Regions from separate parts of the Frateuria sp. GZRe12 genome, predicted to be linked through region 2. Evidence: predicted binding sites of a transcription regulator. Region 2 holds the regulator's gene; the other holds the start of a gene.

Region 1 (5,286 bases), on a different contig from region 2:
ACGCCATGCACGGTGAGCGTGCCGGAGAGCGAGCCGCGACGGCCGACCCGGATCAGGTCGCCCAGCCGGGCCTTGGAGGACGGCTCGCCGACCACGCACCAGTCCAGCCGCTCGCCGCGCGCGCGGAAGGTCTCGGTCACGCGGCGCACGCCGTCCAGATTCGTCGGGCCTTCCTCGTCGCTGGTCAGCAGCAACGCGACGCGACCGGCATGCCGGGGACGCGCCGCCACGAAACGTTCGAGCGCCAGCACCATCGCGGCGACCGAACCCTTCATGTCCGCCGCGCCACGGCCGTAAAGATGGCCATCGCGCACGACCGGTTCGAATGGCGGGCTCTGCCACGCGCCCGCTGGACCGGTAGGCACTACGTCGGTGTGGCCCAGGAATACCAGCGTGGGGCCCTCACCATGCGTCGCCCACAGGTTGTCGACCACGCCGTGGCGCAGGTGCTCGATGGCGAAGCCCGCCCGTGCGAGCCGCTCGGCGATCAGCGCCTGGCAGCCGGCATCCTCGGGCGTCACCGAGCGGCGGCCGATCAGTTCACGCGTAAGGTCCAGTACGTCGCTCAAGCCCACCTCTCTCGAAATCCCCCGTAGGGGAAGCCTCCAACGAGCGTGCGAAATGCGTGGAAATCTATTTGCCGAACAGTTTCTTGAAAGCGTTGTCGCTGAAACCCACGCTCACCGCGCCGTCGTCCTGCACCACCACCGGCCGGCGCACCAGCGCCGGGTACTCCTTCAGCAACAGCGTCCACTCCGGGTCACTGCCCGGATCCTTGCGCTGCGGCAACAGGTTGCGCCAGGTGGTGGAGGACTTGTTGACCAGCTTCTCCCAGCCACCCAGCTGCTGCGCCCAGGCCTTAAGCGTGGCCGCCGGCACCGGATCGGCGCGGTAGTCGACGAACGTATGCGGTACCTCGAAGCGCGCCAGCCAGTTGCGCGCCTTCCTGCACGTGTCGCAGTTGGCGAGTCCGTAGACCGTCGTCATTCGATACCCCTGAGCAATTCGTTGATGCCGGTCTTGGCGCGGGTCTTCTCGTCCACCTGCTTGACGATCACCGCGGCGTACAGGCTGTGGCTGCCGTCCTTGGCCGGCAGGCTGCCCGCGACCACCACGCTGCCTGCGGGGATGCGGCCGTAGCTGACCTCGCCCGTCGCGCGGTTGTAGATGCGCGTGGACTGGCCCAGGAACACGCCCATGCCGATCACGCTGCCCTTCTCCACGATCACGCCCTCGACCACTTCCGAGCGCGCGCCGATGAAGCAGTCGTCCTCGATGATGGTCGGGTTGGCCTGCAGCGGCTCCAGCACGCCGCCGATGCCGACGCCACCGGAAAGATGCACGCGCGCGCCGATCTGCGCGCATGATCCGACCGTCGCCCAGGTATCGACCATGGTGCCGGGGCCGACATAGGCGCCGATGTTGACGTAGCTCGGCATCAGCACCGCGTCCTTCGCGATGTGGGCACCGCGGCGCACCAGCGCGCCGGGCACGACCCGCGCGCCGAGCACTTCCAGCTCCGCGTCGTTGCCGTGGCCGAAGCGCAGGGGCACCTTGTCGAAAGCCAGCGCCGGGCCGCCGTCGACCACGCGGTTGCCGTTGATGCGGAAGTACAGCAGCACGGCCCTCTTCAGCCACGCATTGACCTTCCAGCCGCCCTGCCCGTCCGGTTCGGCCACGCGCTGCTCGCCCTGTTCGAGCAACTCCATCACCTGCGCAAGCGCCGGGCGCAGGTGCGTTTCGATCTCGCTCTGGCTGAGTTCGTTGCGCCGTTCGAAAGCGTCGTCGATCAGGGTGTCGATGGAGGGCATGGGTAGCTCGCGGAAAGAACGTCGGGAAGCAGCCAAGTATACGGAGGGGGACCGGTGCATACGCCCGGAAACTCAAGTTCGCACCCGAGCGGCCGATTCCCCCTTCGCTCCCCGCGGCTCATGCGACCGGTGGAGACGGAGAAGCAGAGCCATGCCACGGCGTCCGATCGACCCGGCCGAGATCACGGTCGGCCAACCTTTGCGATTCAACGCCTACGACGCCAGGGGCAAGCTGTTGATGCGCCTGGGCCAGGTGATCGGCACCGCGGCGCAACTGGAGAAACTGCTCGAGCACGGCGTGTTCTACGGCTCGGAAGAGGAGTGCCGCGGACCTTTCCTGCCCCCGGCGCCTTCGCCCCCTTCGCCGCTGGCGCTGGTGCTGGAGGCGCGCGAACGGCTGCAGGCGCTGCTTGCCGATCCGGCGCCGGCGGACTTTCCCGGCGCGCTGGCCGGGATTGCCGAGCAGGTCCGCGAGGCCTGCCGACGCAGTCCGGACGTCGCGCTGGCCAGCATCCTGCTGCGCCGCGAGGGGCCCTACGGCACGCGCCATGCGGTCAACGCCGCCATCGCATGCCAGATCACGGGAACCGCGATGGCGCTGGAACCGGCCGAGCTGGCGGCGATCGTGTCCGCCGCGCTGACCATGAACATCGGCATGTTCGAACTGCACGACCAGCTGGTCGCGCTGGAAGGCCCGCTGTCCGACGAACATCACCTGGCGGTACGGGCGCACTGCCGGCTGGGTGTGGTGCGGCTGCGCGATCACGGCATCGCCAGCGCCGCCTGGCTCAATGCCGTGCGCGATCATCACGAGCGCGCCGACGGCAGCGGTTATCCCGGCGGCAAGATCGGCGAGGAGATCGGGCGGCCGGCGCGCCTGCTGGCACTGGCCGATGTCTATTGTGCGCGGGTTTCCGGCCGCGACTACCGGCCGCCGCTGCAGCCGACGCTTGCGTTGCGCTGGCTGTTCCTCAACGAAGGGGCGGCGCTGGACGAGCGGCTGGCCCGCACGTTCATCAAGACGCTGGGCATCTATCCGCCCGGCACCGGAGTGCGGCTGCGCAACGGCTCGATCGCGGTGGTCACCCAGCGCGGCCCGGCCGGCCACCAGCCGGTGGTCGCCTCGCTCACCACCCACGACGGATTTCGCACCGGCGCGCCGATCCGCCGCCGCGGCGACGTGGAGGCGCACGCCGTCAGCGAGGTGGTCGACCTGGCCGCGCTGGACATCGAGGTAAACATGGAAGCGCTGTGGGGCGCCGACGCGGTGGCATGACCACCGACCTCCAGTAGAAGCGCACCTGTGCGCGGACCGGGATGCGCGGCGGTCGCGCGAAGGTGCGTTCTCCTACAGGGCTTCCTCAGCCGCTCTGCCCCAACCGCGCCAGCAGCGCTTGCCGCAACCGCTCCTGCTGGGCCTCGCCTAACGGCGCGTCGTGACGATCGGTGAGCTGGAAGAAATCCTCCACCCGCTCACCGAAGGTGGCGATGCGCGCGTCGTGCACTCGCACCTGCGCCTCGACCATCGCCTGCGCGACGGCGGCCAGCAGGCCGGGGCGATCGGTGCACACCAGTGCCAGCTGGGTGCGGCCGCCGGCCGCGTGGAAGCCGATCCGGGGCGTCATCTGGAAGTGCTTCAGTTGGCGCGACGCGCTGCGCCGCGCCGGATGCACAGGCACCGTCTGCGCCAGCGCGCGGGCCAGCCGCTGCTGCAGTTCCTCCGCCCGCGCCGGGGTCGCCGGTTGCTGCGTCTCGGTGTCCAGCAGCAGGAAGGTGTCCTGCGCCATGCCGTGCGGCGAAACCAGCACGCGCGCTTCCAGCACCGACAGGCGCAGGCGGTCCAGCATCGCGGTGACGGTAGCGAACAGGCCGTCGCGGTCGGGGGTGTAGACGAACAGTTCGGTGGTACCGCGCACCGACAGGGGATGTACCGCGATCAGCGGCAGTGCGCCATTGGCACGCAGGATCGCGGCGGTCTGCCAGGCGATCTGCTCGGGCCGGTGGCGCAGGAAGCTCGCTTGCGGGAACCCGGCCCAGACACGCTCGACCGTCGCCGGCTCGAAACCGTCGGCTTCCAGCAGCGGGAGCGCGTAGTCCTGGCACTCGCGCACGCGGGTGGCGGCATCGCGCGGCAGCTCCACGTCGCTGCGCAAGGCGTAGCGGGTGGCGCTGTAGAGATCGGCCAGCAGGCGGTCCTTCCAGCCGTTCCACAGCTTGGGGCTGGTGCCGATGATGTCGGCGATGGTGAGCAGGTAAAGCTGGCCCAGTTGCTCGCGGTTCTCCACCACCTGCGCGAAGCGTGCGACCACGTCCGGGTCGGTGATGTCCTGGCGTTGCGCGGTGACGCTCATCAGCAGGTGGTGGCGCACCAGCCAGGCGACCCGCTCGACGTCGTTGGGCGGCAGACCGAGCTTCGCGCAGAACGTGCGCGCCTCTTCTTCACCGAGCACCGAATGGTCGCCGCCGCGGCCTTTGGCAATGTCGTGGAACAGCGCGGCCAACAGCAGCACTTCGGGCGTGGGCAGCGTCGGCCAGATCTCGCGGGCGAGCGGGAATTCGGCCTGCGCCGCCGGGTCTGCGAAACGCGCCACGTTGTGCAGCACGCGCAGGGTGTGCTCGTCGACCGTGTAGACGTGGAACAGGTCGTATTGCATTCGCCCGAACACGCGGCCGAACGCGGGCAGGATCGCCGCCAGCAGGCCGTGCCGGTTCATCCGCCACAATGCATCGACCGAACGCGCGCCCTGGCGCAGCAGGCGCAGGAACGAGGCAAGCACCTCGCGGTCGTCGGCCAGTGCCCCGTCGAGCTGCGCGGTGGCCTGGTGGATCCGGCGCATGGTGTCGGCGGTGAACCCGAGGATGCCCGGCTCGTCCAGGCGCGCGATGAAGGCCTCCACCAGTGCGGCGGGACGGCGCATGAACACGTCCGGGTCGCGCGCGGCCAGCCGCGTGCCGTACCGCAGGAAGTCCTCGCCCACCGGCATGGCCGCCTGTGCCGGCTCGAGCATCTCCTCGAAGCGCTCGACGATCTGCACACCCAGCCGCTCGATCTGGCTGGCCGCGCGGTAGTAGCCCTGCATGAACTGCTCGACGCCCAGGTTGGTGGCGTGCTCGTCGACGAATCCCAGCGCCGCCGCAAGCGCGCGCTGGTAGTCGAACAGCAGCCGCTCCTCGGCGCGGCCAGCCTCCAGGTGGAGCGCGTAGCGGTAGCGGCGAAGCGTTGCCTCGGACTGTTCGAGCGTGGCGCATTCGGCCGGGTCTAGCAGGCCCTCGCCGACCATCGCCTCGAAGCCGTCCGCATGCGCCAGCCGGCGACCGAGCCAGCGCAGCGCGTCGAGCGTGCGCAGGCCGCCTGGACCTTCCTTGACGTTCGGTTCGAGGTTGTAGGCGGTGTCGTCGTAGCGCGCGTGGCGCGCATCGCGTTCGGCCAGGCGCACAGCGAGATAAGCGGCCGGCGGCCACAGCGCCGGATCAT
Region 2 (5,286 bases):
GATGGGCGTGCCGATGGGCGAGGCCGAGGTGCACAGCGAGCGTCTGATGGCGATCAACCCCGGCCGCGTGCACGGGCCGCTGCAGGGCATCCAGACCAAGGACCCGGCGTTCGGCCTGGAAGCGGTGTGGATCGAACAAGGCCAGCGCGAGATGGCGCAGAGCCTGGGCTACACCGTGGTCGACCCGGCCACCGTGGTGGCCACGCACCTGTCGCACATCCTGCAGACCCACGCGCACGAACTGATCAGCCACCAGGACGTGCAGCAGCTGCTCGACCGCCTGGCGCAGACCGCGCCCAAGCTGGTCGAGGACCTCGTCCCCAAGCGCATGGCGCTGGGCGTGGTGGTCAAGGTGCTGCAGAACCTGCTGGCCGAGCGCGTGCCGATCCGCAACATGCGCACCATCGTCGAAACCTTGGCGGAGCACGCGGGCCAGAGTCAGGATCCCGGCATGCTCACCGCCGCCGTGCGCGTCGCGCTGGGCCGGCAGATCGTGCAGGAGATCACGGGACTGGGCACCGAGGTGCCGGTCATCACGCTGGCGCCGGAGCTCGAGCAGATCCTCATGAACTCGCTCTCCGGCGGTGGCGTGGCTGGCGCGGCGGTCGAGCCGGGCCTGGCCGACCGCCTGCAGCAGAGCGTCGCCGACGCCGCGCGCCGCCAGGAAATGAGCGGCGAAGCGGCCGTATTGCTGGTCGCGCCGCAGCTTCGTCCCTGGCTCGCGCGCTTCACCCGCCACGTGGCACAGAACCTGCACGTACTGGCCTACAACGAGGTGCCGGACAACCGCAGGGTGCGGCTGGTCCAGGCGCTGGGACGTTAAAGGCCGGGAGACGGGCATCGTGATTCGCCAGTTGCACATGCAGACAGCGCTAGGCCTTCGGGCCGCCGCGGCGATGGACACGATGGCCGCCACCCGCTTGCGGAGCAGGCAATGAAGATCAAACGTTTCGTGGCGCCGGACATGCGCCAGGCGATGCGCGAAGTGCGCGAGGAGCAGGGGCCCGATGCGGTGATCCTGTCCACGCGCAAGCTCGACGAAGGTATCGAAATCATCGCCGCCGTCGATTACGACGAGGCGCTGGTGCGTGAGGCGGCGCGCCATGGCGCGACCCCCGTGCCGGCCGCCGAGCCGCCGGCATTGCCGCCGCGCGCTGCCGCGGTGCCGCCGCCGGTGCGCGAGGCGCGCGTCGAAACGCTGGCGCCCGCCAATCGTCCGACACCGATCGAGAGCGCCCCGAAGGTCGCGGCCTTGATCGCGCCGGAGGAGAGAGAGCCGAAGCCGGTGCGTGCCGAAGCGCGCGCTCCGCACGTCGCGCCGCGCGCCCAGGCCGAAGGCCTGGTCCAGGCAAAGGCGCCACCGTCGCAACCGCAGCAGGCTTCCGAGGCTCCGGCCGAGCCGGCGGTCCATCCGCTGATCGAGCGCGCCGCGCAGGACACGGTGCGCATGCGCGCCGAGCTGTCCAGCCTGCGCGAGATGCTCGAGATGCAGCTCTCCAGCCTCGCCTGGAACGACATGGAACGCCGCCAGCCGATGCACACCCGCGTGCTGCGCGAACTGACCCGGCTCGGCATCGATGCCGACGTCGCCCGCGCGCTGGCCGATGAACTGCCGCCGCAGATGACGCCCGAACAGGCGCGCTACCTGCCGCTGGGCATGCTGAGCCGTGGCATCGCCGTCAGCGGCCGCGGCCGCTCGGACGAAGCCGGCGTCACCGCGCTGGTCGGCCCGACCGGCGTGGGCAAGACCACGACGCTGGCCAAGCTGGCCGCGCGCGCGGTGGTGCGCCACGGCGCCTCGCAGGTCGCGCTGGTGAGCACCGACCACTACCGCATCGGCGCCGCCGCGCAGCTGGAGCACTACGGTCGCCTGCTCGGCGTGCGGGTGTATCCGGCCTACGACGCGCAGAGCCTGCGCCAGGTACTGGAACTGCTGAAGGGCTGCCACACCGTGCTGGTCGACACCGCCGGCCTGGCCGGCAACGACCCGCGGCTGGCCGAACAACTGGAGGCACTGGGCGAGGCCGGCGAGCTGCGTGTCTGCCTGGTGCTGGCCGCCAATGCGCAGGCGCAGTCGCTCGAGGAAGCCGTGCGCGCCTACCTGCCGGCCAAGCCGCACGCGGCGATCCTGACCAAACTCGATGAGGCGCCCAGCCTCGGCGGCGCACTGTCGGTGCTGATCCGCCACCAGCTGGCGCTGGACTACACCACCGACGGCCAGCGCGTGCCCGAGGACATCGCTGCCGCCGATGCACGCCTCTTGGTGTGCCGCGCCGCGCAGGCGCTCAAGGGCAATGCGCCGGCCGCGGACGAGGCGGTGCTGGCCGAGCGTTTCGGGACGATGGTGGCCCAGGCATGAGCGGAATCCTTGCAATGAATCAGGCGTGGGGCTTGAAAGACATGTTCAACGCGATCACGGGCGAGCGCGACAGCGCGCCGCCCGCACCGCACCGGCCGCACCAGGCGGCCAACGCAGGCGCGCCGCGCCGCCGCTGCCGCGCGATCGCGGTGGCCGGCGGCAAGGGCGGGGTGGGCAAGACCACCGTGGCGGTCAACCTGGGCATGAGCCTGGCGATGGCCGGGCGCGAGGTCATGCTGCTGGACGCCGACATGGGCCTGGCCAACGTCGACGTGCTGCTCGGCCTGGCGCCCTCGCGCCACCTGGGCCACCTGCTGGACGGCACGGCCACGCTGGAAGAATTGGTACTGGACGCCCCGCACGGGCTGAAGGTTATCCCCGGCGGCTCCGGCGCGCGGCGCCTGGCGCAGCTGGGCAACGGCGAGCATGCCGCGGTGATCCGCGCGTTCGACGAGTTGCCGCGGCCGCCCGACTACCTGCTGGTCGACACCGCCGCGGGCCTGTCGGACAACGTGGCGATGTTCGCCGCGGCGGCCGACGACGTGGTGCTGGTGGTCTGCGACGAGCCGGCCTCGCTCACCGACGCCTACGCGTTGATCAAGGTCCTCTCCCGCGACTTCGGCGTGCGTCGCTTCCGCTTCGTCGCCAACCTGGTGCGCAACCTGGGCGAGGCCCGCGCGCTGCACCAGAAGCTGGCCAAGGTCAGCGACCGCTTCCTGGACGTGGTGCTGGACTTCATGGGTTTCGTGCCGCAGGACGAGCGGCTCAAGCAGGCCATCCGGCGCCAGAACGCGGTGGTGGACATGTGGCCGGCGGCGCGTTCGTCGCAGGCATTCAAGCAATTGGCAGGTGCGGTCGATAACTGGGAGGAACCCGCGCGCGCGGGCCTGGACCGCATCGCATTTTTCGGTGGCCAGGCCGTGACGGCGTCGGGGTGGTGACATGAGCGTGGCATCGGAATATCTCCAGCTGCAAAAACAGAGTGCAGATGAGTTGGTGCGCCAGCACGCGCCACTGGTGCGTCGTATTGCCTATCACCTGATGGGTCGTCTTCCCCCCAGCGTGGACGTGGGCGACCTGATCCAGTCCGGCATGATCGGCCTCCTCGAGGCCGCGCGGCACTACGCCACCGACCGCGCCGCCAGCTTCGAGACCTACGCCGGCATCCGCATCCGCGGGGCCATGCTGGACGAACTGCGCAAGACCGACTGGACCCCGCGCTCGGTGCATCGCAAGGTGCGCGAAGTCGCCGAGGTGGTGCGCCAGATCGAGATCGAGACCGGCGCCGACGCCGAAGATGCCGAAGTCATCAAGCGCCTCGGCGTGAGCGCGGAGGACTATCACCAGATCCTCGCAGACGCCGCCAGCGCGCGCCTGCTCAGCCTCACCGCGCCGGACGACGGCGACGGCGCGCCGGCTTTCGACGTGGTCGACCAGGGGGCCTTGGGGCCGGCCGAGAGCATCGAGCAGGAGGGCCTGCGCCAGGCTTTGATCGACGGCATCTCCGGCCTGCCCGAGCGCGAGCAGCTGGTCATGTCGCTGTACTACGAGCAGGAATTGAACCTCAAGGAAATCGGCGCCGTGCTCGGCGTGACCGAGTCGCGCGTGTGCCAGATCCATGGCCAGGCGATCGTGCGGCTGCGTGCGCGCATGGGCGACTGGCGCGACGGCGTGCAGGGGGAGCCGGAAACCGGCACCCGCAAGGGCAAGGGCCGCCGCGCTTCCTCCGACCGTTCCGTCTCCCGCTGACCCCTTCGACTTCCGACCCTTCGATCCCCATTCCCTACCAGAGGAACCAATGGACAAGAACATGAAAATCCTCGTGGTGGACGATTTCTCCACCATGCGGCGCATCGTCAGGAACCTGCTGGTGGAGCTGGGCTTCACCAACACGCTGATCCAGGAAGCCGACGACGGCAACAACGCGCTGACCATGCTCAAGAGCCAGCCGTTCGACATGGTCGTGACCGACTGGAACATGCCCAACATGACCGGCATCGACCTGCTGCGCGCGATCCGCGCCGAGCCCTCGCTCAAGGGCCTGCCGGTGCTGATGGTCACGGCGGAGAACAACCGCGACCAGATCATCGCCGCGGCCCAGGCGGGCGTGAACGGCTACATCGTCAAGCCGTTCAACGCGGTCACGCTGAAGGAGAAGCTCACCAAGATCTTCGAGCGCCTCGCCGCCGCGGGGGCCAGCGCATGAGCGCCGTGCTTTCCACCTTCGACGAAACCGCGCTGCCGCAGGAGCTGCAGAACCTGCTCAACAGCGAAGACGGCGCCGCGTTCGAGCACGCGCTCGATGCACTGGTGCGCCAGCGCGAGCAGCACCTGTTCCGCGCGCTGGGCCTGCTCGCGCGCGACCTGCATGGCGCGGTCAGCCGGCTCGGCAACGACCTGGCGCACGAAGGCGTGCCGGGCAGGGTCGCCGACGTGCGCAAACATCTGAACGACGTGCTGGAGATGAGCGCCCAGGCGGCCCATCGCAGCATCGATTTCGCCGAACGCATGAGCCCCGAGGCCGACGCGCTGGCGCAGAGCGCCGAACAGGTGCTCGCCTCGGCCGCCCCGTACGATCCGGTCGCGGACCTGGCGCGCCAGGCCGGCAACTTCGCCGGCGCCTGCCGCGAAGGCCTCAACGACATGGTGATGGCGCAGTCCTGGCAGGACCTCTCCGGCCAGCGCATCAAGAAGGTGGTCAATTTCATCGAGTCGGTGGAGTCGTCGCTGCTGGAGCTGGTCCGCCTGACCGGCGCGCTGTCCGGGCGCGAGCCGCCGCCGGTGGTGGAGAAGATCTCCGGCCAGGACGAGGCGGACCGGCTGCTCAGCGAATTCGGCTTCTGAGCGCGGCGGGATGAGCATGGATCCCTCGCTCGACGCCGAACTGCGCGACGATTTCCTGGTCGAGGCCGGGGAACTGGTCGAGC

The links. The regulator FliA, encoded in region 2, starts transcription of late flagellar genes. The targets are predictions, from matches to a motif close to TAAAGTTTNNCNNNCNNNGGCCGATAA.
Region 1: the regulator FliA is predicted to act here: its motif matches at 1,884-1,910, upstream of ACFWZ4_RS04995 (HD-GYP domain-containing protein).

What each region holds. Positions count from the first base shown of each region.
Region 1 covers NZ_JBHZGI010000001.1:1,092,129-1,097,414, forward strand. The annotation lists gene dapE (succinyl-diaminopimelate desuccinylase) at 1-569, opposite strand, end outside; gene ACFWZ4_RS04985 (Spx/MgsR family RNA polymerase-binding regulatory protein) at 634-987, opposite strand; gene dapD (2,3,4,5-tetrahydropyridine-2,6-dicarboxylate N-succinyltransferase) at 984-1,811, opposite strand; gene ACFWZ4_RS04995 (HD-GYP domain-containing protein) at 1,963-3,087, shown strand; gene glnD ([protein-PII] uridylyltransferase) at 3,173-5,286, opposite strand, start outside.
Region 2 covers NZ_JBHZGI010000007.1:125,111-130,396, forward strand. The annotation lists gene flhA (flagellar biosynthesis protein FlhA) at 1-823, shown strand, start outside; gene flhF (flagellar biosynthesis protein FlhF) at 935-2,359, shown strand; gene ACFWZ4_RS14925 (MinD/ParA family protein) at 2,356-3,300, shown strand; gene ACFWZ4_RS14930 (RNA polymerase sigma factor FliA) at 3,302-4,108, shown strand; gene ACFWZ4_RS14935 (chemotaxis response regulator CheY) at 4,158-4,565, shown strand; gene ACFWZ4_RS14940 (protein phosphatase CheZ) at 4,562-5,203, shown strand; gene ACFWZ4_RS14945 (chemotaxis protein CheA) at 5,220-5,286, shown strand, end outside.